3 regions of the Lysinibacillus sp. UBA6686 genome follow, and region 1 is predicted to be linked to each of the others. Evidence: riboswitches for the same ligand, from Rfam matches in the RefSeq annotation. Region 1 holds a riboswitch; each other region holds the start of a gene.

The links. A riboswitch is a leader RNA that binds a small molecule or an ion and turns the genes downstream of it on or off. The one in region 1 is predicted to bind S-adenosylmethionine.
Region 2: linked by a shared signal. The riboswitch ahead of B2R82_RS15470 (methionine ABC transporter ATP-binding protein) and the one ahead of metA (homoserine O-acetyltransferase MetA) in region 1 are both predicted to bind S-adenosylmethionine.
Region 3: linked by a shared signal. The riboswitch ahead of B2R82_RS03530 (cyclase family protein) and the one ahead of metA (homoserine O-acetyltransferase MetA) in region 1 are both predicted to bind S-adenosylmethionine.

Annotation. Positions count from the first base shown of each region.
Region 1 covers NZ_DKJS01000046.1:46,141-54,264, reverse strand. Annotated here, with positions in the region: gene B2R82_RS12355 (TSUP family transporter) at 1-745, opposite strand, end outside; gene B2R82_RS12350 (TrmB family transcriptional regulator) at 870-1,652, shown strand; gene B2R82_RS12345 (nucleotide excision repair endonuclease) at 1,703-2,074, opposite strand; SAM riboswitch class I at 2,269-2,379, shown strand; gene metA (homoserine O-acetyltransferase MetA) at 2,505-3,440, shown strand; gene B2R82_RS12335 (bifunctional cytochrome P450/NADPH--P450 reductase) at 3,646-6,813, shown strand; gene B2R82_RS12330 (TetR/AcrR family transcriptional regulator) at 6,973-7,527, shown strand; gene B2R82_RS12325 (GerAB/ArcD/ProY family transporter) at 7,572-8,124, opposite strand, start outside.
Region 2 covers NZ_DKJS01000059.1:41,542-49,665, reverse strand. Annotated here, with positions in the region: gene B2R82_RS15490 (arsenate reductase family protein) at 1-68, shown strand, start outside; gene gcvH (glycine cleavage system protein GcvH) at 150-530, shown strand; gene B2R82_RS15480 (hypothetical protein) at 693-1,034, shown strand; gene B2R82_RS15475 (thioredoxin family protein) at 1,049-1,360, shown strand; SAM riboswitch class I at 1,417-1,520, shown strand; gene B2R82_RS15470 (methionine ABC transporter ATP-binding protein) at 1,604-2,632, shown strand; gene B2R82_RS15465 (methionine ABC transporter permease) at 2,622-3,290, shown strand; gene B2R82_RS15460 (MetQ/NlpA family ABC transporter substrate-binding protein) at 3,352-4,212, shown strand; gene B2R82_RS15455 (amidase) at 4,457-5,290, shown strand; gene B2R82_RS15450 (response regulator) at 6,032-6,928, shown strand; gene B2R82_RS15445 (HEAT repeat domain-containing protein) at 6,931-7,974, shown strand; gene B2R82_RS15440 (glycosyltransferase family 2 protein) at 7,971-8,124, shown strand, end outside.
Region 3 covers NZ_DKJS01000013.1:32,129-40,252, reverse strand. Annotated here, with positions in the region: gene B2R82_RS03545 (NmrA family NAD(P)-binding protein) at 1-368, opposite strand, end outside; gene B2R82_RS03540 (hypothetical protein) at 365-841, opposite strand; gene B2R82_RS03535 (MarR family winged helix-turn-helix transcriptional regulator) at 934-1,473, opposite strand; SAM riboswitch class I at 2,186-2,291, shown strand; gene B2R82_RS03530 (cyclase family protein) at 2,414-3,151, shown strand; gene B2R82_RS03525 (DedA family protein) at 3,192-3,782, opposite strand; gene B2R82_RS03520 (Cof-type HAD-IIB family hydrolase) at 3,938-4,711, opposite strand; gene B2R82_RS03515 (DUF2225 domain-containing protein) at 5,007-5,702, shown strand; gene B2R82_RS03510 (hypothetical protein) at 5,725-6,078, shown strand; gene B2R82_RS03505 (erythromycin esterase family protein) at 6,262-7,686, shown strand; gene B2R82_RS03500 (DUF4272 domain-containing protein) at 7,730-8,124, opposite strand, start outside.

The DNA of each region.
Region 1 (8,124 bases):
TTTTTGTTAATAATGTTATGGTCACAATGATGAATAAAACCCGTACAAAACCGCTACCTTTTTTAATGGCTACACGTGAACCCACCATTGCACCAGCAATTTGAGCGATACCCATTATGAATCCATAGGCAAAATGAACATGTCCTAAGTAGATGAACATTAAAAGACCCGCACAGTTACTTGCTAAATTTAAAAACTTTGCATTACCTGCTGCCTTTAAAAAGTCAAAGCCAACAAGTAAAAAACTAAAGATTAAGAATGATCCTGTACCTGGGCCGAGAAATCCATCATAGAAGCCAATACTAAATAGCAAAAACATAAATAAAACCAAGTGCAAAGGCGATAATGTTTTGACAGCGGATACAGAGCCCCAATCCTTTTTAAAAATTGTATAAACGGCTACTCCTGCAAGCATTATGAGCATGATTGGCTTGAGTAGAGAGGGATTGATTAAATGCACAGTCCATGCGCCAAACAATGACCCCACAAAGGCTAGTGGAAAGTATTTTAAAACAGAACGAATGTCTAGCTGTCCTGAACGATAAAAGGAAATTGTAGAGGTTAATGAACCCATGGTACCTGCTAGCTTATTGGTTGCAACCGCTGCTGCAGGATTTAAACCCGCAAACAACAGAGCAGGTAATGAGATTAAGCCTCCACCGCCAACCACTGAGTCTACAAAAGCAGCGAGAAACCCAAACGCGATCAATAAAATTACTACATTTACATCTACTTCAAAAAACATGTTGACACCTCATTACATAGTTACTACTGAAATAGTAACTAATTTTCGTTTCTCTGTAAAGATATTTTTTTCATTGGCTTCTATTCGTTAAATTATTCTATAATAAAGGAAATGGAGGGATTGGATGGATGAATTAATCGCCCAATTAAAAGAGCTAGGATTTACAGAATATGAAGCAAAGGCCTATACAGCACTTGTACAAAAGAGCCATATTAGTGCTTATCAGGTCAGCAAAAATTCTGGTATTCCTCGAGCAAGAATTTATGACATTCTGGATGTACTCGTTGAAAAAGGATTAGTGCTAAAAGAGGAAGCTGTTGATCAAACAACTTATTGTTCCATTCCTGTTGAGATGTTTCTGCAGCAAATACAGCAGCGTTGGCAATCGAATTTTACGTCTATTAGTGATCAATTAGAGAAATTAGAATCTAAGGAGCAGGAAGCGGAGCCTAAAGTGTTAATGCTAAAAGGCAGGCAGACCATTATTAATTATTGTCAGTCATTATTAAAAAAAGCTGAGAAAAAAGTACTTCTTTCTATGTGGGAAGAGATGTATGAAGCATTACGAGAGGATATTTATGAGGTGGCTGAACAGGTCGCTGTACATGGTATTACGCTATACGTGGATGAGCCTGTGTCATCCATTGATAGGCATCGAATGACCTATTATACAAAAAAATCTTCCACTCCCCATTGGTTTATCTTGTCTATCGATGGGCAAGAGATGATTTATGGACATTCTCCTTCAAATCTTGAAACCGCTTTTATTACAAATGATCCGGTTCACATCTATTTATTAGAAGATTATATTTGGCATGACGTCCTTATTAATCGTCTACTAAGACGAGATGATCATGAGCTTGAGGAATGGATTACGAAAGAACGAAAGGCATTTTTTGTAGAGTAAAAAATAAAGAATCTGCTTGCCTAATACTTAAGAGGCAAGCAGATTCTTTTTTAATAAAATACTTTATCAACATTATATTTAGAACGGAAAACATTAATGGCATATGTTTCGTAAATTTCACGTTCCATCGGATCTTCGATTTCATATACCTCAATTTTGAAAATTTCTTGACGATGATTTTTCATAGGCGATACATTGTCTTCAAAATGCTTTTTTATACGTTGACGAATTTTACGTGCTTTACCGACAAATAAAAGCTCATTTTTCTCATTGTAAAATAAGAAAATGCCACCTTTGTCTCGTGTGATTTTATGGAAGTCAATAAACCCGTGGTATGGTGTAATGGGTACATCTCCAGGTTTTATATCCTGCTCACGCTGGCGAATGACTATATCTGGTTTCGGAAATTCAATTTTAATCAAGCTAGTTCACGTTCCTCTCTGTTACTAAAGGTATATGTTAACATAATTACAGCATGTTTACCATAAAATTTCATATGTTGCTATGATAATTAGTGTTCATCAAAATTGAGCTGAACATGCATTGTAATGACGAAATATTCTATGTTTTATTGATATTCTTAATTGTTCATGTTACAATTCATTTTAATTAAATAATCTTATCAAGAGAAGCTGAGGGATTTGGCCCGATGACGCTTCAGCAACCTCTAACAAATGTTAGAAAGGTGCTAATTCCAGCAAAGGGTTTTTCCTTTGAGAGATAAGAGTGAACGTGGTAAAGTCCTTCTCATTCTATCTCGCATGGAATGAGGGGGATTTTTTAATTTCATAAAAGTGTCATTGTAATCATTACGATTAACACATTTATAAATAAAAGAGAGGGGAATGCAAGATGCCAATTAATATTCCAAAGAACTTACCAGCTGGAGAACATTTACGAGAGGAAAAAATCTTCGTGATGGAAGAGGATCGTGCGAAAACACAACAAATTCGTCCATTAAATATATTAATTTTAAACTTAATGCCTGAGAAAGAGAAGACAGAGCTGCAGTTACTGCGCTTACTCGGGAATACTCCACTGCAGGTCAATATTACATTTTTAAATACAGCAACACATGAATCAAAAAATGTTAGTAAATCACATTTACAGCTTTTTTACACAACTTTCCAACAAATTCGTCATCGCCGCTTTGACGGCATGATTATTACGGGAGCGCCTGTAGAGAAAATGGCTTTTGAAGAGGTGAATTACTGGCAGGAAATCTCACAAATTATGGATTGGTCTAAGAAAAACGTTACATCGATTCTACATATATGTTGGGGGGCACAGGCTGCTTTATATCATCATTATGGGATCGGGAAGGTTGAACTTCCAGCAAAATGCTCAGGGGTTTACTCGCATGTTATTACAGATTTAACAGTGGACTTAGTGCGTGGCTTTAGTGATTTATTTACAGCACCACATTCTCGTTATACATCTGTTTCAATCGATGAAGTACGCAATCACCCTGATTTACGTTTACTGTCCTATTCAGAGGAAGCTGGTGTATTTATTGTGCAGTCCAAGGATAATAAAAACATTATGATTACAGGTCATCTTGAATATGACGCGACAACCTTAGCAGATGAATACGGACGAGATGTTGCGAAAGGGTTAGACATTGCTGTCCCGGTGAACTATTTCCCGAATGACGACCCAGCAAATGAGCCCATTAATACATGGCGTGCCCACACCCATTTGTTATTCTCAAACTGGTTGAATTACTATGTTTATCAGGAAACACCATATGAATGGGATTTCGTTGATGAAATTGAATATCATATTTAATTAAATTTAAGGTTCAAAAGCCCAATGTCTCAACTGATTAGAGTGAGAGGTTGGGCTTTTGCTATTTCACTCTTTGTTCACAAATACTGCCATTTTTTCCTTTTACAATTTCTATAAAGTTGAATCTACATAATGCATGGTATATTATTTTATCAAATGATAGATTTAACTATCATTTTAAATTTACTGAAAGAAGGGATTCATGATGATTAGTGTAGAGGATGTTCCAAAACCAAAAACATTTGGTCCACTTGGCCATTTGCCTTTAATCGATAAAGAGCAGCCAACATTATCACTTTGTAAGCTTGCAGAAGAGTATGGGCCGATATATCGATTAGAAATTCCAGGTTATACTAGCTTAGTAATATCTGGTCATGAATTGGTAGCTGATGTTTGTGATGTTTCTCGTTTTGATAAACAGATATATAGTGAGTTGGAAAATGTTCGTGCTTTTGGCGGTGATGGTCTATTTACAAGCAGAACAACTGAACCGAATTGGCAAAAGGCTCATAACATCCTACTTCCCACGTTTAGTAAACATGCTATGAAAGATTATCATTCGATGATGATAGATATTAGCACACAGCTGATACAAAAATGGGAACGCTTAAATCCGATGGAAGAAATTGATGTCCCTGAGGATATGACACGATTGACGCTAGATACAATTGGACTTTGTGGCTTCAATTATCGCTTTAATAGCTTTTATAGAGAAACACATAGCCCTTTTATTATGAGCATGGTCCGTGCTTTAAATGAAGCTATGTTAAAAAGTTCTCGATTAAAGATACAAAATCTGATGATGGTTGGCACAAGGCGCCAATTTAACGAAGACATTGAAACAATGTTTACATTAGTAGATAAAATTATTGAGGAGCGAAAGGCAAGAGGTACACAAGAGCAGATAGATTTACTAGGCCGCATGTTAAATATAAAAGATCCAGACACAGGAGAAACACTGAGCGATGAAAATATTCGTTATCAAATCATCACATTTTTGATAGCCGGACATGAAACGACTAGCGGATTGCTGTCCTTTGCACTCTATTTTTTAATCAAGCATCCTGAAGTTTTAGAGAAGGCTTATGCTGAAGTTGATCAAATCTTGACTCAAGAAACACCGACATATGAACAGATTTTACAGCTAAAGTACATTCGCCTAATTTTAAATGAATCATTACGATTATGGCCGACAGCACCTGGCTTTGAGCTTTATGCAAAAGAGGATACTGTCATTGGCGACAAGTACCTGATTAAAAAAGGTGACAATATCAGTGTCCTTCTGCCACAGCTTCATCGTGATAAAAATGCGTGGGGTGAAAATGCGGAACAATTTTATCCAGAGCGCTTTGAAGATTCTCAGAATGTTCCTACACATGCCTTTAAACCGTTTGGCAATGGTCAGCGTGCCTGTATCGGCATGCAATTTGCCCTTCATGAAGCAACATTGGTATTAGGAATGATTTTACAGCGTTTTGAATTAATCGATTATGACAATTATCAATTAAAAATACAGCAAACTCTAACGATAAAGCCAGGTGATTTTAAAATTCGAGTAAAGCAGCGTAATCGAGTAATTGATCCGGAAAAGACAGTAGCACCTCAGCGACAAGAAAAAATGTATCCTCTACCAAAGACTAGTGTAGAGAATGCAAAAATGTCTTTGCTAATCCTCTATGGTTCTGATTTAGGGACTACTGAAAGAATTGCCAAACAGTTAGCAGATGAAGCTGTTCTGTATGGTATTCGAAGTGAAGTCGCTACGCTAGATGAGTATGCTGGAAAATTACCTAAAGAGGGCGCTGTACTAATTGTTTGCTCTTCTTATAATGGTCATCCCCCAAGAAACGCTCGAAAGTTTCTTGCATGGCTAGAGAATAGTAATGAGAATAGTCTAAAAGGAATAAATTATGCTGTGTTTGGCTGCGGAGATCGAAATTGGCATTATACGTATCAAAAGGTCCCTCAAACGATAGATGAACAGCTTGCCATTAAAGGGGCTACAAGAATTTTGCCACATGGGGAAGCGGACGTAAGTGCAGATTTTGAAAAGCAATTGGAGAACTGGCGAGAACAACTGTGGAGAACCATGAAAGTGACATATGATTTAACGTTAGATGACAATATGCTACTAGAACAAACAAAATTGTCCATTCAAGTTGTAAAAGGCTTAGCAACGGTACCACTTGCTTTAAAACACGGTGCCCGTTATGCATCGATTATAAAAAATGAAGAGCTTCAATCAGCCAATAGTGACCGAAGTACACGTCATATTGAAATTGCACTGCCAAAGGAATTAAGCTATCAGGAGGGAGATCACCTTGGCGTGATACCCAAAAATAGCAGCAAGCTCATCCATCGAGTTCTTCGTCGATTTAAATTGAATGCCAATGATCAGCTAATCATTTCGTCTAATGGAAATGGGTTGCATCTTCCTACAGATTATCCGGTTAGCTTATACGAGGTGCTTGCCACTAGTGTTGAATTGCAGGAGACTGCTAGTCGTATACAAATACGAGAGCTAGCGGTTTATACAGAGTGTCCGCCACATAAACGTGAATTAGAGCATTTATTACAAGAAGATATTTATAAGGAGCAGGTATTAAATAAACGGTTATCCATGCTAGAGCTTCTTGAAATGTACGAAGCCTGTGAATTACCATTTGAAAAATTTATAGCCTTACTACCTCCTTTAAAGCCTAGATATTACTCTATTTCTAGTTCACCAAAGGAAGATCCTGAACGCCTAAGCATTACAGTAGGTGTCGTAAGGGAACCAGCCTGGAGTGGTCGAGGGGACTATCATGGCGTAGCATCAAATTATTTGGCACAGTGTCAACCAGGGGAGTCACTAGTAATGTTTATACGCTCAGTTGATTCAGGATTCCAGCTGCCAGAGGATGCGACTACATCGATTATAATGGTTGGACCTGGAACTGGCGTAGCACCATTTAGAGGTTTTTTACAGGCTCGCGCTGCCATGAAAAAGCGAGGAATTCCCCTTGGGCAAGCACATCTATTCTTCGGCTGTAGAAATGAGGCTGATTTTATTTACCGTGAGGAGCTTGAGCAATTTGAAAAGGATGGAATTGTGACACTACACACGGCATTTTCCCGTAAAGAAGGAACTCCGAAAGCTTATGTGCAGCAAGTAATGGAGCCATATTCCTCAAATATCATCGAAATGTTAAATAATAATGGACAATTATATGTTTGTGGAGATGGTAATCATATGGCACCAGCTGTAGAAGCTATGCTACAGCAGACTTATCAATCTAAAAAAGGGGTAGGAGAGAAGGAGGCAATAGATTGGTTAGAGCAGCATCAGCATAACAGAAAGTATGTGAAGGATGTCTGGGTTCAGAATGGGTAGTGGTATTCATAGCAGTGCAAAATGTTTTATTTCCTTGTAAGAACAGCCTTCACGATGGGCAAGTAGGTTGAATTCCAGTGTCCTGTATTCTACAATTGTATCAATTGGTAGTATACACTATCTAGTATTCACCTTATTTTTGGAAAGAAGTGAAGCATGATGAAAAACGCAAAAGAGGCTAGGCTTCATGCTATATTAGATGCAGCTACAGAGCTCCTCGTCGAAAAGCCGACAGCATCCTTAACCGACATCGCTAACTATGCTGGTATTGGTATCGCTACATTACACCGCTATATTGAAAACAGGGAACAACTAATGTTGCAATTAGGTTTCAGAGCTGTTCAGGTTGTCAGCGAAACCATGAATGAAATACCAGTGGATGAGGAAAAGCTGGAATCCTATATCCCGAGACTTGTTGAGGCTTTAATTCCATTAGGAGATAAAATTTATTTTCTTGCACATGAATGCTCTGTGAATTACAGTTCCGAACTTTTGGCTGCTGAGGATCAGCTTAAGGAGCCGATTAGACAGACAATTATCCAATTACAAAAACAAGGTTATTTACGTCAGGATATGACTAGTGAATGGATGCTTAATGTCTTATACTCACTCCTATTTACGATGTGGCAGCAAGTACAGGAGGGGAATATCGCCAAAAACTCAGCTGCATTGTTAATTATGGAAACAGTGTTTAACGGGATTAAGGCGAAATAAATGATTAAAATGATGACCTGGCTAATTTTTAAGGTCATCATTTTTTAATGGTCATTTGTATCTTGATCAATTTTTACATCATTTTCATTTGGCTTATTACCTTTTTGGCTTTCTAGTTCAAGTTTATTCTCATCTTGTGCGTCATTTTTAGAATCGCTCTCTGTATGACTATCACCCTCTGAAGCATTATGGCTGTTATTCTCACTATCTTGCTGCGCCTGATTCTTGTTATTTGTTTGAATTTCATTGCTATTTTCACCTTGTGAATTCCCGTCTATTTTGCGGATTTTCGCAATGATCAGCAACGTTAACGGTAAAATAACGGTAAATATCGCAGAAAATATAGGCCAAATTTCATTATTGTAGACATTGGAATGAACAATATTAGGATGAATAATTTGAGAAAGACCAATCATTAATAAACCAAATGGTAAAATAAGTGGACGATGATCCTGTATCTTACATAACTGCGCTACACCAATGACTGATGCGTAAAAATACATAAAAGTTCGAATATAAATGGATACAATCCACATACCAGCCATAATAATTTCAATACGCTGTAAAAAGTTCCCGATTGAAATTCTTTGCGCCAGT
Region 2 (8,124 bases), on a different contig from region 1:
TCGTTACTGATGGAAAAAAAGTAACGTTAGGGTTTAAAGAATCTGATTTTGAGCAAGCTTGGAAATAGCCGTAAATATCCTTGTTTTTATAGGAGAAGTATGGCACACTGAAAGTGAATATATTACATATTTATGGAGGGGTTTTTTGCATGAGCACACCTAAAGACTTACGATACTCTGAAGAACATGAATGGGTAAAAGTAGAAGATGGAAAAGTACGTATTGGTATTACACACTTCGCGCAATCTGAATTAGGAGATATCGTTTTTGTTGAGCTTCCACAAGTTGGCGATGAAATCAAAACAGACGATCCATTCGGTAGCGTAGAATCAGTAAAAACTGTTTCTGAATTATATGCGCCAATTTCAGGTACTGTAGTTGAAGTAAATGCAGATTTAGAAGATAGCCCAGAATTCGTTAATGAATCACCATATGAAAAAGCTTGGATGATCGTTGTTGAGCCTGCTGATGCATCAGAAGTAGAAAAGCTTATGACAGCAGAGCAATACGAAGAAATGGTCGCTGAATAAGACAAGCCCTAATAGAAAAACGTCGGCATTCACCGACGTTTTTTATTATCTTCATGGTTGGGGAGATAGTCGCTTCCAATGGGTGTCTAACATTACCATCGTTGACACTTAATTGATATAATGACTATAAGGAAAAGGGATATGTCTAATGGGGGTGGCGTGATGTTCGAGGGAAAATGCTTAATTGTTGAAGGCCGTTCGGATAAGCTTCAAATTGAACCTATTTTAAGTGAAGATGTCACAATACTTTGTACGAATGGTACAATTGGTGTGCATCAATTAGAAGTGCTGCTTGATCCATATGAGGGCTGTGAGCTTTATACATTTTTTGATGCAGATCCATCAGGGGATAAGCTACGGGCATTAATGGACAGACATTATCCAGAGGCAGAGCATTTACGTACAATGCCAACGTATAAAGAAGTTGAGACAACTCCGAGAAAGGTATTAGCAATGATATTGTTGCGAGCACATTTCTCAATCCATAATCAATATATTTTGTAAGGTTGCGTGAAAAAATGGAAGAATGGTCAAAAGAGCAGTGGGTCGCGGCTGTCCAGTCGGGGAAAAGAGCTGCCTTTTATTTATATACACCTATGTGTGGTACATGTGCAGTTGCATCGAAAATGATGATGATCGTTGAGCAATTACTGCCAAAGCTTCAAATCGGCAAAGCAAATTTAAATTTTGTTGAAGAGATTGCCTTAGATTACGAAATCGAAAGTGTACCATGTTTACTCGTCTGTGATGGCGGAAAAGTGACAGAAAAAGTCTATGCTTTTCAATCCGTACCGTTTTTATACGAATTGTTAAAAAAATCAATTGACTGAAGTTTGCTAGCGTGGTAAAGTAACAAATATATTACTAAAACATTGAATATATCGAACTCTTATGAAGAGTGGCGGAGGGAAGTGCCCTATGAAGCCCGGCAACCATCACAACGTGAAAAGGTGCCAAATCACCCAAAGATTTATCTTTGAAAGATGAGAGAACGGTTGAGCGTATAAATACGTGACCCCTTCTACTTGTCTGTGAGTGAAGGGGTTTTCTATATGAGAAAAGGAGTATTCGCTATGATCCAGCTTCAAAATATTACGAAAAAATACAAAACCGCAAATGGCGAATTAATAGCAGTCAAAGACGTAAACCTTTCCATAAATAAAGGTGAAATATTTGGCATTATCGGCTATAGTGGTGCTGGTAAAAGTACAATGATTCGTTTATTGAACGGTTTAGAAAAGCCAACATCTGGTACGGTGATGGTTAACAATCAAGAGTTTTCATCTATTAAGGGGCAAAAGCTTAGAGATGCAAGACAAAAGGTAAGTATGATTTTCCAGCACTTTAATCTACTATGGTCTAGAACCGTTGAAGAAAATATCGCTTTTCCACTAGAAATCGCAGGTGTTTCAAAGGCTCAGCGTGATGCACGTGTGAAGGAATTGATTACTCTTGTTGGTTTAGATGGACGTGATCAGGCGTATCCATCACAGCTATCAGGCGGTCAAAAGCAGCGTGTCGGCATTGCTCGAGCACTTGCTAATAATCCAGAGGTTTTATTATGTGATGAGGCAACCTCAGCACTTGACCCAGAGACTACCGATGCAATCCTGGATTTACTTGTAGATATTAACGAACGTTTAGGATTAACTATTGTGTTAATCACACATGAAATGCACGTTATCCGTAAAATCTGCCATCGTGTAGCAGTAATGGAGGCAGGCGAAATAGTAGAACGTGGTGAGGTATTACAAGTATTCCAGGCACCTCAAGCTGCTATTACGAAAAAATTTGTATCACAAATTACAGATACGAAGGAAACGCAGGAGACGGTTGCACAAATAAAAGCAAATTATCCAACTGGACAACTTGTTAAGCTAATTTTTGTGGGAGAAAAAACAGAGCAGCCCGTTATTTCACACCTCGTCAAGCACTTTGATGTAGAAGTTAGTATTGTGCACGGTAATATCTCTCAAACAAAAAATGGTGCTTACGGTACGCTTATTGTGCAAATTGATGGAACCGAGTCAAATGTGGCTGATGCACTAGGTTACTTAAATACAGTTGAAGTACAAACGGAGGTGATTGCAAATGCTAACTAATCTCTTTCCGAATGTCGACTGGGAGCGAATGTGGGCAGCTACCTATGAAACACTGTATATGACAGCTATTTCAACCGTAGTAACATTCATCCTTGGCTTATTAATTGGAATCGTATTATTTTTAACAAGTCCCCATCAACTATGGGCTAATAAAATTGTTAATTTCTTAACAGGTTCACTCGTAAATATTTTCCGTTCGATTCCATTTATCGTGTTAATTATTTTATTAATTCCATTTACAAAATTTTTGCTTGGCACAATCCGTGGAGCCAATGCTGCGTTGCCAGCACTAATTATTGGTGCAGCACCATTCTATGCACGTATGGTATTGATTGCATTACGTGAAATTGATAGAGGGGTAATCGAGGCAGCGCGTTCAATGGGTGCTAAAACATCTACTATTATATGGAAAGTGTTAATTCCAGAATCATTACCTGCGCTTATTTCAGGTATTACTGTAACAGCTGTAGCGCTTGTTGGTTATACAGCAATGGCAGGAATTATTGGTGCCGGCGGGTTAGGAAACTTAGCCTTCTTGGATGGCTTCCAGCGTAATCGCTCAGATGTGACATTAATGGCAACTATTCTAATCTTAGTAGTCGTATTTATTATTCAATGGATAGGCGATATGATTACAGCTAAAACAGATAAACGTTAAAGGTTATTTCGGTTTTCTGCCGTTAACATACTTTGAACAAAATAAAAGGGAGTGTAATAAAATGAAGAAGCTATTAACAGGATTATTCTTATCAGTATTAGTGCTAGCTTTAGCGGCTTGCGGTGCTGGTAAAAAAGACGATGCAAGCTCAGGTGCATCAACAGAAGATAAAACAGATAGTAAAGAAAATGTGACATTAACTGTAGGTGCCTCTAATACACCACACGCAGTAATTTTAGAAAAAGCAAAACCTATTTTAGCAAAAGAAGGTATTGATCTTAAAATTGAAACGTATACAGATTATGTATTACCAAACCAAGATTTAGCATCAAAAGACCTTGATGCTAACTATTTCCAACATATTCCTTATTTTGATTTACAAATTAAAGATAATGGCTATGATTTCGTCAATGCTGGTAGCATTCATATTGAGCCAATCGGTATCTACTCTAAAAAATATAAATCTCTTGAGGATCTACCAAAGGGCGCAACAATTTTACTTTCTAGCTCAGTTTCAGACCACGGTCGTATGCTTTCATTATTAGAAGCTAAGGGCTTAATTAAATTAAAAGATGGTGTTGATAAAACAGCAGCAGAAATCAAGGATATCGCAGAAAATCCTAAAAACTTTAAATTCGATGCAAATACAGCACCTGAAATGCTTGTGCAAATGTATGAAAATAATGAAGGTGATGCAGTTCTTATTAACTCTAACTATGCAATCGACAACGGCTTAAACCCAATTGAAGATGCTATTGCTCTTGAAGAGAGTGAAAAGTCTCCATACCTTAATATTATAGCTGTACGTGCTGGTGATGAAACAAAACCAGAAATTAAAAAATTAGTAGAAGTATTAACTTCTAAAGAAATCCAAGACTTCATGCTTGAAGAATGGAAAGGTGCAGTTCTACCAGTTAAATAATTTATTGTAATAAAATAAACTGTTAAATAGTACAAACCAAGGTTTGTACTATTTTTTTGTAAAAATTGAGTTAGGTTAAACAGGTATTTAAGAAAAAAACCCTACTTTATGAAGAAAAATTATAAAATGAAATATATCCCTATTTATAAAAATTTTCGATATGGTATAACTAGTTTGTAGAAAGGAGTTGTGTAAAATTATTAAAAGTCGAAGTTTTAAGTTAGTGATCATATGCATTTTATTTATGTCACTTAATAGTACAATTATAAAGGCGGATAATATTACAGAAGATGAACGTTCTACATGGATTTGGAATCCGTGGATACTTGTAGATAACGAAATTAATACCTTGGAGTTTTTAGAAACTAAACAAATAAACAAGGTTTATTTACAAATTGATTATGAAATATCTAAAAAAGTTTATCAAAGCTTTATTGAAAAGGCTACAGCTAAAGACATCCAGATATACGCACTAGCTGGAGAAAGCTATTGGATTACCGAGAATGGAATTGAATATCAAAATCAACTTATGGATTGGTTAGAGCACTATCAACATGAAGCAACAGATGTACAACGTTTTTTAGGGATACATTTAGATATTGAGCCCTATGATACAACTCTTTGGACTACAAAACAAACAACTGCGATTCAGACCTATCAACAATTAGTTGTGCAAGCAAAAAAGAAAGCACAGTCGTTCAATTTACCACTACAATTAGATATACCCTTTTGGTATGATGAGATTTCATACGACACTAAATATGGTAATGGTATTTTATCTGAATGGTTAATTGACCATTCGGATGGTGTGACGATAATGGCTTATCGAGATAATTCACAGGAAATTATAAAAATCGCGAAAAATGAAATCGAATATGCCAAACAAATGAATAAAAAAGTTGTTGTAGGTGTTGAAACTTTGAAGTCAAAAGAGGGAGACTCTGTTAGCTTCTCAGAAGAAGGAGAAGCATATATGAATCGGCAGTTGAGCAAAGTTCAAGAATATTTTTCTAAAAAAACGAGCTTTAAAGGTATTGCAATCCACCATCTGGAAAGTTGGATGGAGATGCGACCATAGGCGAGAAGCCATTCAAATGACTTAGAAAACCTGTAAGTAGCAAAAAGGGCATTTTCCCATTTTCCCCCATTGTCATCATAAAGTAAAGAATCTGCAAATTTTCTCCGTTTTATATGAGAAAACAGCAGATTTTTTCTATTTGTATTCCTGCCTTGAATCTTCATCTTGTTTAGAATTTGTTCAGTTCATATTGTTATATTCTTATAAAAGGATTTGAATATGATATACTGTGAAACATTTATGAAGTTTCTAACAACATTGTGTAAAAAAATTCCTACATTTATCTTATTTCTCGAAAATGTATGTTAAAATAGAAAAATAATCCAATATAAAGTGGGATAGTTATCCATTTTTATCTTCTTTTGGTAGATGTTTTTTTCTTTGAAAGTATAACATCAGCCGTAAAATAACTCGTACCTCTTAAACCACGAAGTTTCTATTAATAGTTACACTCATGCACGATAAACGCCCAAATAAGTATGTACATTTTGATTACCTATGTGTATTACAACTTTACATGGAGTAGCAAGTAAGATAATCTAGTACAGTTGATTTAGCTGGATTTTGATTGCCTAAACATTCATGTGCTTGTATAGAGAAGTAGTTAATAAGCAAAAGTGCACATATTTAACAACATATTAATAGGTAATATAATGAAAAATTACTGAATAACAGCTATTTCCTACGATAATTCCACAGTGCAAACAAATATCATATTGAAAAATATTAGAGGAGCATAGGATGGACACTTTAATTAAAACGACACAAAAAGTGGATATATTGAAAGAAAGTGATATTCCCCCATTTTTTGATGTGTTAAAGGCAAATATTATTCGTTCACATATGGAATTAACAGTTATTTTTTTAAAAGCAACTGTATCGAATTCCCAGAAAAATAGTATGATTGAAGATTTAGAAGAACAAATTGCTCATTTTCTTGTATCCGAAGTTCGAAATACCGATATGCTTTTTAGGTTAGAGGGATGTTTACGGTGGGGAATTTTGTTAACACAAAATGGTGAGGAGGAGGGAAATGCGTTTTTAAATCGAATTTTTCAACTCGTAAAAAGTAAGGATTCCCCTTTTAAAATCGATTTAGCTTTTACATTGCAGGGAATCATTGCAGAGGTTAAAAATGATCAAGTAATGTTTGAGGATCTAATTGGTAAACAATTTGATGTTTTTAGTCAACTAACAGAACCTTGGGAAATTGAAAAAGTAACGAGTTTTAAGACGCAGCCAATTGAAAGAGTGAAAGTTAGTATTTTAGAGGAAAATGTTATTTTTGGCGAAGTATTAGAATTAACAGTTCAAAAAATGGTAGTGGATCATTTTCAACTAGAAACAAAAGTTTTTTCAGATGGACATGAATTTTTACAGTCGGATTGGTATTTATCTGGACATACGCATATTGTCATTATGAATGATATTTTGCCCCGTAAAAATGGTCTCAATGTCTTGCATACATTAAGGCAAATGGCTAATCAAAAGAAATTTATTATTTATATGATGACTAATAGGAAGTCTCAGGGAGATATGATCTATGCATACGAAAGTGGCGTTGATGAGTATTTAATTAAGCCATTTGATTTAAATCTATTTCAAGCACAATTAAAACGAACATTTGCGAGGTTATGATTATGATTGAATTATCGATTCAATTATTATTATATATTATTGCTATTCTCTTATTATTTTGTGGTGTAGTAATGATTTATTTAATCTATCAGAGAAGGTACGAAGAAAGAAAGAAGCATGTGATGGAAAAGTATATACAAAATACAAAAATTCTTTGGCAGGAATACTTTCTAGAGGACGACCGATTTACTGTTACGCTAATTCCTAAAAATAAAATTCAAATATTAGCGGTAGAACACATATTTTTATCGTATTTAAGAAATATATCCAATCCAATTATTCAACAAAAGATCTATACTTTTTCACAGATGTATTTAAAGGAATATTACCAAAATGAATTAAAATCCAGAAACTGGAGTAAGAAAATGAATGCAATGTATCGCATTGCTGATTTCCGTATAAAAGAGCTTATCAGTACTTGTGAAGTATCCATTAAACGCAAACATTCAATAGAAGTATTTCAGCTATTTAAAATCTATTCTATTCTTGAAAAAGAAAAATTTATTCAAGAAATATGGCTATATAATGATTCTTTTTCACAAAGTGAGTATAAAAAGTTATTCTCATATTTAGAAGTAGAGATGCTCCAACGACTTATGGAAAAGATGGAAAGATTACAACAAGCAGCACAATATGCTTTGATTGATACAGTTGCAGCAAAAGGTAGTATGGATGTTATCGAGGGACTTGAAGATTTATTAGCAAGTGAGGATACTGAAATTCGTATTCGTACTCTTCGAGGACTAGAAAGAATTGGGATTATCCGAGATTTAGAGACGTATATTCCATTTGTCAATTCGTCGATATGGGAAGAAAGATTAATGGTCGCAAAATTATTTAGGTATGCACCTTTAACATATACTGCCGAGCATTTAGAAAAATTGTTACAGGATAGTAATTGGTGGGTACGATCGCAAGCAGCAAGCACGCTAATTGAAGATCCACGAGGTTATCAGAGATTAAAAGAATTCATTGCCACAACAAATGACCAATATGCAATTGATATGGCTAATGAAGTATTAGGAAAAAGGATGCGTGCAGTATGATTTTACGTGACTATTTAATGTGGTTTTTTGGTGGGTTAATCATAATTTATATGCTACTAGTTATAGTAACGTATGGACTTATGTTCTTCTTTGCTCTTTTAAAGTTAAGAAAGGAACATAGACTTGATCAAACTGAAATGGATGATATGT
Region 3 (8,124 bases), on a different contig from region 1:
ATTTCTTGATGCCATCCAGCTATAGCTACTGGACTGCTTTCTTGATAGAGAGGACAAGAAATTTTTACAACATGCTCAATACCGACTTCAGTTGCCTTCTGAATAATGGATTGCTCAATTTCAACCTGCCTTGGTGTATTGGATAATGCTAAAAACAACTGACTAGCCCCAGACAGTGCGCGATGTAAATTTTCGGGATTAGAGACATCTGCTGCCATAAATTCTACAGCAGAACAATCTAAGCTGTTTACTTCATTTAATAACCTGTTTGGATCTCTACTAATTACTCGGATTTGAGTATCCCTCTTCATTAAGCTTTTTACTAGCTCTCTACCAATCATTCCTGTTGCTCCAATTACTACTATCATTTTTTAACGCCTCCACTATGAATTTTTTTATGAATACTATATTTCCATCTCCAAGCAATCAGTCCACTAGCAATTGTGGAAGATAAGGGGAGATCTATCCAAAGAAAATAAAATGCATTTAATTGTTGATGCTGAATAAAGGAATTCATTACTATGAATGTTATCCAAGCACCGATTAACCCTAATAAAAGCCCTATACTTAAAAATAAAGCTACAATTATAGAATAATGTCCAAAAGCAATCCGACTTTTATAAATCCCACGTTTTTGAAACCATAACCCGATTACCCAAGCAATTATTGCTGAAGATCCACCAATAGAAGTACAAGCTCGGATTGATAGTGAGACATCACTGGTGAAAAGCCCTCCAATTCCAGCCATAATGGTAGGCATAACAAACGCAAGCAATACTTCTTGCCATAGAATAAAGCTATTTTCTTGATGAATATCCTCAACTTCGTTAATCGTTTTCATTTTAGACCTCCATTTTTCCACGATATATAATTAGGCACCTAACTATATATCAAAAAGGAAAGCTAGCCTACCAGCTAACCTTTTTGTTTCTTTTAATCATATGAGCTATCATCACTCGCTGCAATTCCTTGCATTATTCTATCTAATAACTCAAGAAAAACCCCTCGCTCCTCGACACTTAGAAAGTTAACAATTGACTCTAACCAAGCAAAATGTTCTGGAGCCATATCTGATAGTTGTTTTTTTCCTTTCTCAGTTAATGTCACTAATTTTAGACGACCATCCTCTGGACTCAAACGCCGTGAAACTAGTCCATCTCTTTTCAAAATATCAATTAAACCTGTCACAGTAGCTCTTGTTATCCCAAGATGCTCTGCTAATTGAGATGGCAATTCTTCACCATCATTGTCTTCAAGATCAGCTAATAATCGATAGCGACCTGTAGATAAACCAAATTTAGAAAAATGGTTTTCCGCAGCACTTCCTAGCATCGCACCTGCAGCCATTAATCTCGATGCGACAAGTATAGCCTGTGCATCAACTTCTAATTGGTAACGTTCAATTTGACTTTTCGATTGAGCAAACGAAGGAGCAGCATTCATATCATACATTTTATTTTTATCTTTAACCATACATGTAGTATGGCACCTAACTATTTAAATGTCAAATATTTCTTTTATATTTTAGGAGACCCAATCCACATAATAAATTATGTTCTATCAATGAATTTAAATTCCTATTGACTAACGAAGCCCTGTCTCCATGATGAAAATTGTAAATGAATTCCGCACTTTTGGGCTTTTAAGATTATCTTCCCTGGATTGCACGTTGGGGTTACCGTACTTCCTAGTCTAATTTCTAAACATTTCCTAGCTTTAAAAGGAATGGTTGATTATGATACTAGCCTTATAACACAAGGAGCATTGGAGCTTTATTTAAAAAGTGGAATGTTTCATTTACATAGTACAATGCTTTCAAAAAAGTATGGAGAAAAGTCAACATGAAGGTACAAAAACTAGCAAACTGGATTATTTACGACCAAACTCGCCTGATACTAAACTTCAATTTGTTTTACTACCAGAAAAAATATAGAAACTTTAATTCAACATTTACTGATAAAAGACATGCATATTAAAGCCATTGGCGAAAATTACTTTTTACAAAAATCAATACAAAAAAAACAAATCAATCCCTAATTACACAAGGTCTTCAAAAAAATTCATGGCTGTAACAGAAAGAATAAAAAGTTACACGTTTTCCTTGTATCCCTATTGAACTTGTAAACTATAAATAAATATGCTATTGTATTTGTAATCGTTATTTCTGAAAATTCTTATATTGCATTTCTTATCAAGAGAGACGGAGGGATTGGCCCTATGAAGTCTCAGCAACCAGCCTATAGGTATGGTGCTAACTCCAATTGGCAAAATGTTTGCCTTGAAGATGAGAAGACTAACATTTGTTGCTTTACACAAGAGTCCTCTTCTCCAAGGAGGACTCTTTTTTGTGGTTATGATTGGACAAGTAAGACAAGCAGGAATAACTCATACTAATAGAAAGCAGGTAAATACGATGTCGAATGAACTTTTACAAGCAGTGCAGCTATTGAAATCAAGAAAATGGGTGGATTTAACACATACATTTGGACCAAATTCACCTCACTTCTTTATGTTTGAGGATGCAAAGTTTGAAACCTTATTTTCACATGATGATGGTTTCTTTGCGCAGCAATTCACTTTTCCTGGACAATATGGAACACATATCGATCCACCTATCCACTTTGTTAGGGACACACGCTTTTTAGAAGATTTGGATTTAAAAGAATTAGTACTACCCTTAATCGTGATTGATAAATCGAAGGAAGTCGAGCAAAATAATGATTTTACCTTAAGTGTTCAGGATATTCTTGACTTTGAGGCTGAGCATGGAGAAATTGAAGCAGGTACGTTTATTGCCCTACGTACCGATTGGAGTAAGCGTTGGCCTAATAAGGATGCCTTTAATAATAAGGATGCTGAGGGTCATAATCATATACCAGGTTGGGGATTAGAGGCATTACAGTTTTTATTTAAAGAACGAAAAATTAACGCTATTGGTCACGAGACTTTCGACACTGATTCAGCAGCGGATTTTCGCAAAAATGGTAAGTTAGATGGTGAATATTTTGTACTTGAGCAAGACACTTATCAAATTGAGCTTTTAACAAATTTGGATCAGCTACCGCCAAAAGGGGCTGTCATATTCAATATTGTACCGAAACCAGAAAGAGCGTCTGGATTCCCTGTTCGTTCATTTGCCATCTTACCTTAAAAATAAATAAGGGTCTTATTCGCTTAGAAGAATCAGACCCTTATTTATTTCTTTTTTTGAAAAAATAATAAATGACCAACATTAATATGATGAATACTACGATAAGATAAATACTGTAGTGAGATAAGTAAAATCCCACATAGCGCCATTTCTCACCTAATACTTTTCCTAATGTAATAAAAGTAAATGTCCAAATAAACGCGCCTGCATAAGCAAAAATGGCAAATTTTCTATAAGGATAGTTGTTAATGGCTGCTACATATGCGGTAAGATGGCGTACACCTGGAATAAAATAACCGATTAGTAATAAGGCTGGTCCTATTTTCGTAAATAATTTTTTAGTAAAATTAATTTTTTGCTTAGTAATATGAATCTTCGGACCATATTTATGTAACAAAGGTAGCCCGAATCGAAAACCTATATAATAACTTAAAGTAATGCCACCTATTGCACCGATAGTTGCGCTAAGTAATGCCGGAACATGTTCTAGTGTTTCTCGATATACACTATATCCTATATATGTTAAAAATATTTCATCAGGAATAGGCAGCCCGACAATCCCTCCAACTAGGATAAGAATTATGCCAAAATACCCGTAATGTTCAATAAGAGATTGTACATGATGTGCCATAAAATCATCCCACCTAAAGCATTTTAATAACTTTCGTTAGCTTTATCATACTCAATGTAGTTAACATTATGAGTGCCATAGCTTCAATCTTTTTTTACTTTGACATCCCCTCTAAATTTACTAAAAATATTATTCGATTCCAAATAATTACTTTCTTAAATTATTTGTAGCTCTTTCAAGGCATAATATATACCCCCTTCAATGGATTTCTTCGTTATATAATCAGCACTATTCTTCAATGCCTCACTTGCATTACCCATTGCAACCCCAAAACCAACCTGTTCTAACATATCTATATCATTATCGCCATCGCCAAACGCAAGTGCTTCCTCAGAACTTAAATTGAAATAATCAAGTACAGCCTGAACAGCAATCGATTTGGAAATATCAGATTGCAATACATTCGTAATATACGGATGCCATCTTTTAAATTTTAAATGAGGAAATTGTGTTGTATATATTTGCTCAATATCTTCATTAGCATATAAACACATTAGATAAATTTCCTGTTCTACAATATTTTCATGAAATTCAGGAAATTTAGATAAAGATAATGTTTCTTGCAGGGCTTTAAGTGTCCTTGGCTTGTGTACGTTATTCATAAATAATTGTTCTGTAAAAAATGAAAGACTTTGTTTATTCTCATTAGCAAAGGCATGAACTGCTTGGACTATATTTTTGTCAATTGGTACTTTATGTATTACCTGATTTTGATGCTTAACATATGCACCATTTGCGGTTATAAATGTCTCTATACCCATGTTTCTTAAACTTTGACACATTGATAAAGGTCTACCTGTAGCCGCAACAATACGAATTCTCCTCTGTTTTAGCTCATCTATTACCTTCCTTGTGCTTTCTTCAATACAGCCATCTTCATAATTAATAAGTGTTCCATCTACGTCAAAAAAAACAATTTTGCAATCCATCATACACACTCCATTTTCATCCATCAACATAAATAGTTACAAATACCTACATTAAAGCATAATCCATTTAACTTTTATTCATTATACTGAAAAACACTATTGCAAATACATATAGAAACCTCAACAAACAAAAAAGTAATAATATTTTCACTTTAATAATGCTAAAGGAGTATACCAAAGAACATAGAATTGTTAAAATGAAAGATAATCAATTAAATACATTGAACGATAATACCCATCGTAAATATAGAACAAAAGAAATAATTAATAAATCAGCGTAAAGGAGTTGATTCTTATGGCATTTAACATTTACTACTATGAAAGTAGTGTGGATTGTAAGTTTTGCAAAAAGCACTTTACCACTTATAAGGTACGTCCTAATCGTTATAAAATTGTCGAAGAGCAAACAGATTTCATGCCCGTCTATGAGGGCTTAAATCCATTGCTATATGAAGTCGCTGTTTGTCCGTTTTGTGGCTATGCCTACCATAAATCCATGACAAGAACCTATGGGCCTTTCATGCTCCTTATCGATGAGCTGTACATTAAAGAGCTTCAAAAACCTATGAACATCTGTCAAGAGCGTACAGTGGATGATGCCATTATAAGTTTTAAGCTTGCTTATTTAGTGTCCAGGGCATCTATGGAAGAATCACTTCTTATGGCAAATTTCGCTTTAAAAATTGCCTGGTTATATCGCTTAAAAGAGGATCAGGAATCAGAAATGCGCTACCTTTTTGCGGCAAGGGATTTTTACAGTAAATCATTTGCATCCAATCAAGAAGGTAGTGAAAGAATTCAATATTTACATGCAGAATTAAGCCTACGACTTGGCGACATGACTGAAGCGAAAAAGGGATTCTCTCGATTAATTGCAGATCGAAATGTTTCCAATAAATATCGTAAATTGGCTCGCAATCGCTGGGAAAATTATAAGTATGATGAACAGTCAATCATCTTAAACGAAGATATTGGAAAAATTATCAATTGAAAGGATAAGGAGAGAAGTTACTATGCACCGATTTGTCAAAACAATTGATGTGAGAGAGGAAGATATATTTTCTGAACTACATCATTTTTTACTGAGAAAAAATAATCGCTATTTAACAAATGATGAGGTCATTGCATTAACAGGGGTTTCCGTGGAGCTGCTTTATAAATGGGTGAAGGCAGGAAAATTAAAAAATTCAATTTTCCCTAATCTAGGTGCCCCTTGTGAACGATGTGGGCAAATTACACAGAAAAAAATTTGTATTAGCTGCTCATCAACAATTGTTAATACACTAAAGCAGGAAGAAAAGGATCGTGCATGGTTTAATCAAATACAACGCAACAATCACAGGACTAGTACATACCACTATAAATAAGTTAAATACAACACCTCCAAAGTGTCCTATCTTTTCGATATCACACTTTTGGAGGTTTTTTAATCTATCTTCCTGATTCAAGACATAAATCCAAATTTAAACAAAATTTAAACAGAAATCTCCTTAACTTTAAACTTACCTGCGTATAATTGGGTTCAATCTATTGCGAGGGATTGATGAACAATGACAAAAGGGAAAAGAAATAAAATGCTATTATCTTTAAGTATTGCATTGACAAGTTTTATAGCATTTAATGGGAATGCAAATGCGGCAGTGGCTGCTCCAAAGATAGCAGAGCAGACAAGTTTAGAGCAGGGATCAGAAGTAAAGCAAGCTCGTACATCTAATGAAGCACTACAAGACTGGAAGAATTGGGTGAATGACCATGCATATAGTTTAAATTCCATTCAGCCTGAATCCTTTGAATCAACAAAAATTGCATCCAGTAAATTTGAAGATTTAGAGATGCTAAAGCCCTTATTACACGATAAGCGTATTGTTTTTTTAGGGGAAAGCTCGCATGGTGTAGCAGAGTTTAGCCTAGCAAAAACACGTATCATTCAGTTTTTACACCAAGAAATGGGCTACAACGTCCTTGCCTTTGAAAGTGGTATGGGGAACGTTATGAATGCTCAGGGGAAAATTGATAAGCAATCGGCTCAGCAGACAATGAAGGATGGAATTTTTGGTGTATGGTGGTCAAAAGAGACCCTACCGTTATTTGAGTATACTAAGAAAACCCAATCTACAGAGCAGCCTCTTATGTTAGCTGGCTTTGATATTCAACAACAAGGTGCCTTTACAGATGGGGGATGGCTAGAAAATAATCAGCTTGCTAAACAGTTCAGGGAGGTAGAGAATCAGCTTGTAGATTGGACCTACAGCAAGGATTTAAAAGGATATCAAAAGGCCAAACCAAGCATTATCGATGTGTATAAACAAGTAAAATCACAAATACCACTTAAAGAGAAAGAGTTAAAAGCAGCTTATCCGAGCGAGCCTCATATTACAAAGCTTATGGAGCGTACATTAGCTGACCGTATACGCTTAGCAGAAGAGTATGTAGAACTATCTATTCAATCAAACATTGATACTGAGCAAAATAAATATGATTCATTCTTTAAAACTATGGAATGGCGGGATCAAGGCATGTTGGAAAATTTACTTTGGCTAGCAGAGGAGATTTATCCGACTGAAAAGTTTATTGTTTGGGCACATAATGACCATATTCGCAAGGCCCAATCTGAAGTAATGGGCTCCCCTTATGCGCTAAACTTAATGGGTGAACGTCTACCAGACATCTATAAAAAGTATAGCTATGTACTTGGTCTATATATGGCAAGTGGAGAAAATGCAAGCAATGCACGTGAAACTTGGTCTGTATTACCTCCAGTCAAAGGATCTACTGAGGATATCCTTTCCTCAACGAAGAAGCCATACACATTTATTGATTTACGAAATCGCCAAAATGAAAGAGGTAATTCATGGATGTTTGAGCCACGTATATCCTATAGTTGGGGAGTTATGCAAGAGAGCTTTGTTCCTCGTGATCAATTTGATGGCATCCTTTTAATCGATAAAGTAAGTATTCCAAATTACATCGAATAAATTTTATAGCATTTAGCAAACTAGTTTTTCTAGTTTGCTATTTTTAAGTATCCATCGAAATCGTATCCCAGTCTTCATTGTGATGACCAATCAACCAGAATAGGCCTCTGCGCCTTTCCATAACAATACTTTCATTTACATCAGCAGGAGTCATTCGTTTTTGTATACGACTGTCTACGCAAGCCCAGTGTAGCCTATAGGTCTTGTCGGCTTCATCCAATATTTCTTCCTGGCTACGCATCGTAGTTTGAAGATAAAATTGCTCAAACGTTTCACAGTTAGAAATAACTTGAATAGCAAACTCACAATCACATACTTCATCAGGAAAATCAAGCTTGTCAACAAATCCAAGTACCCAAATTAGTGTCCAATAAGCCTCATATTGCCATGAAATATTAATGGCTTCCTGTGCATTTGGTTGTTGACTATATAAAAAGG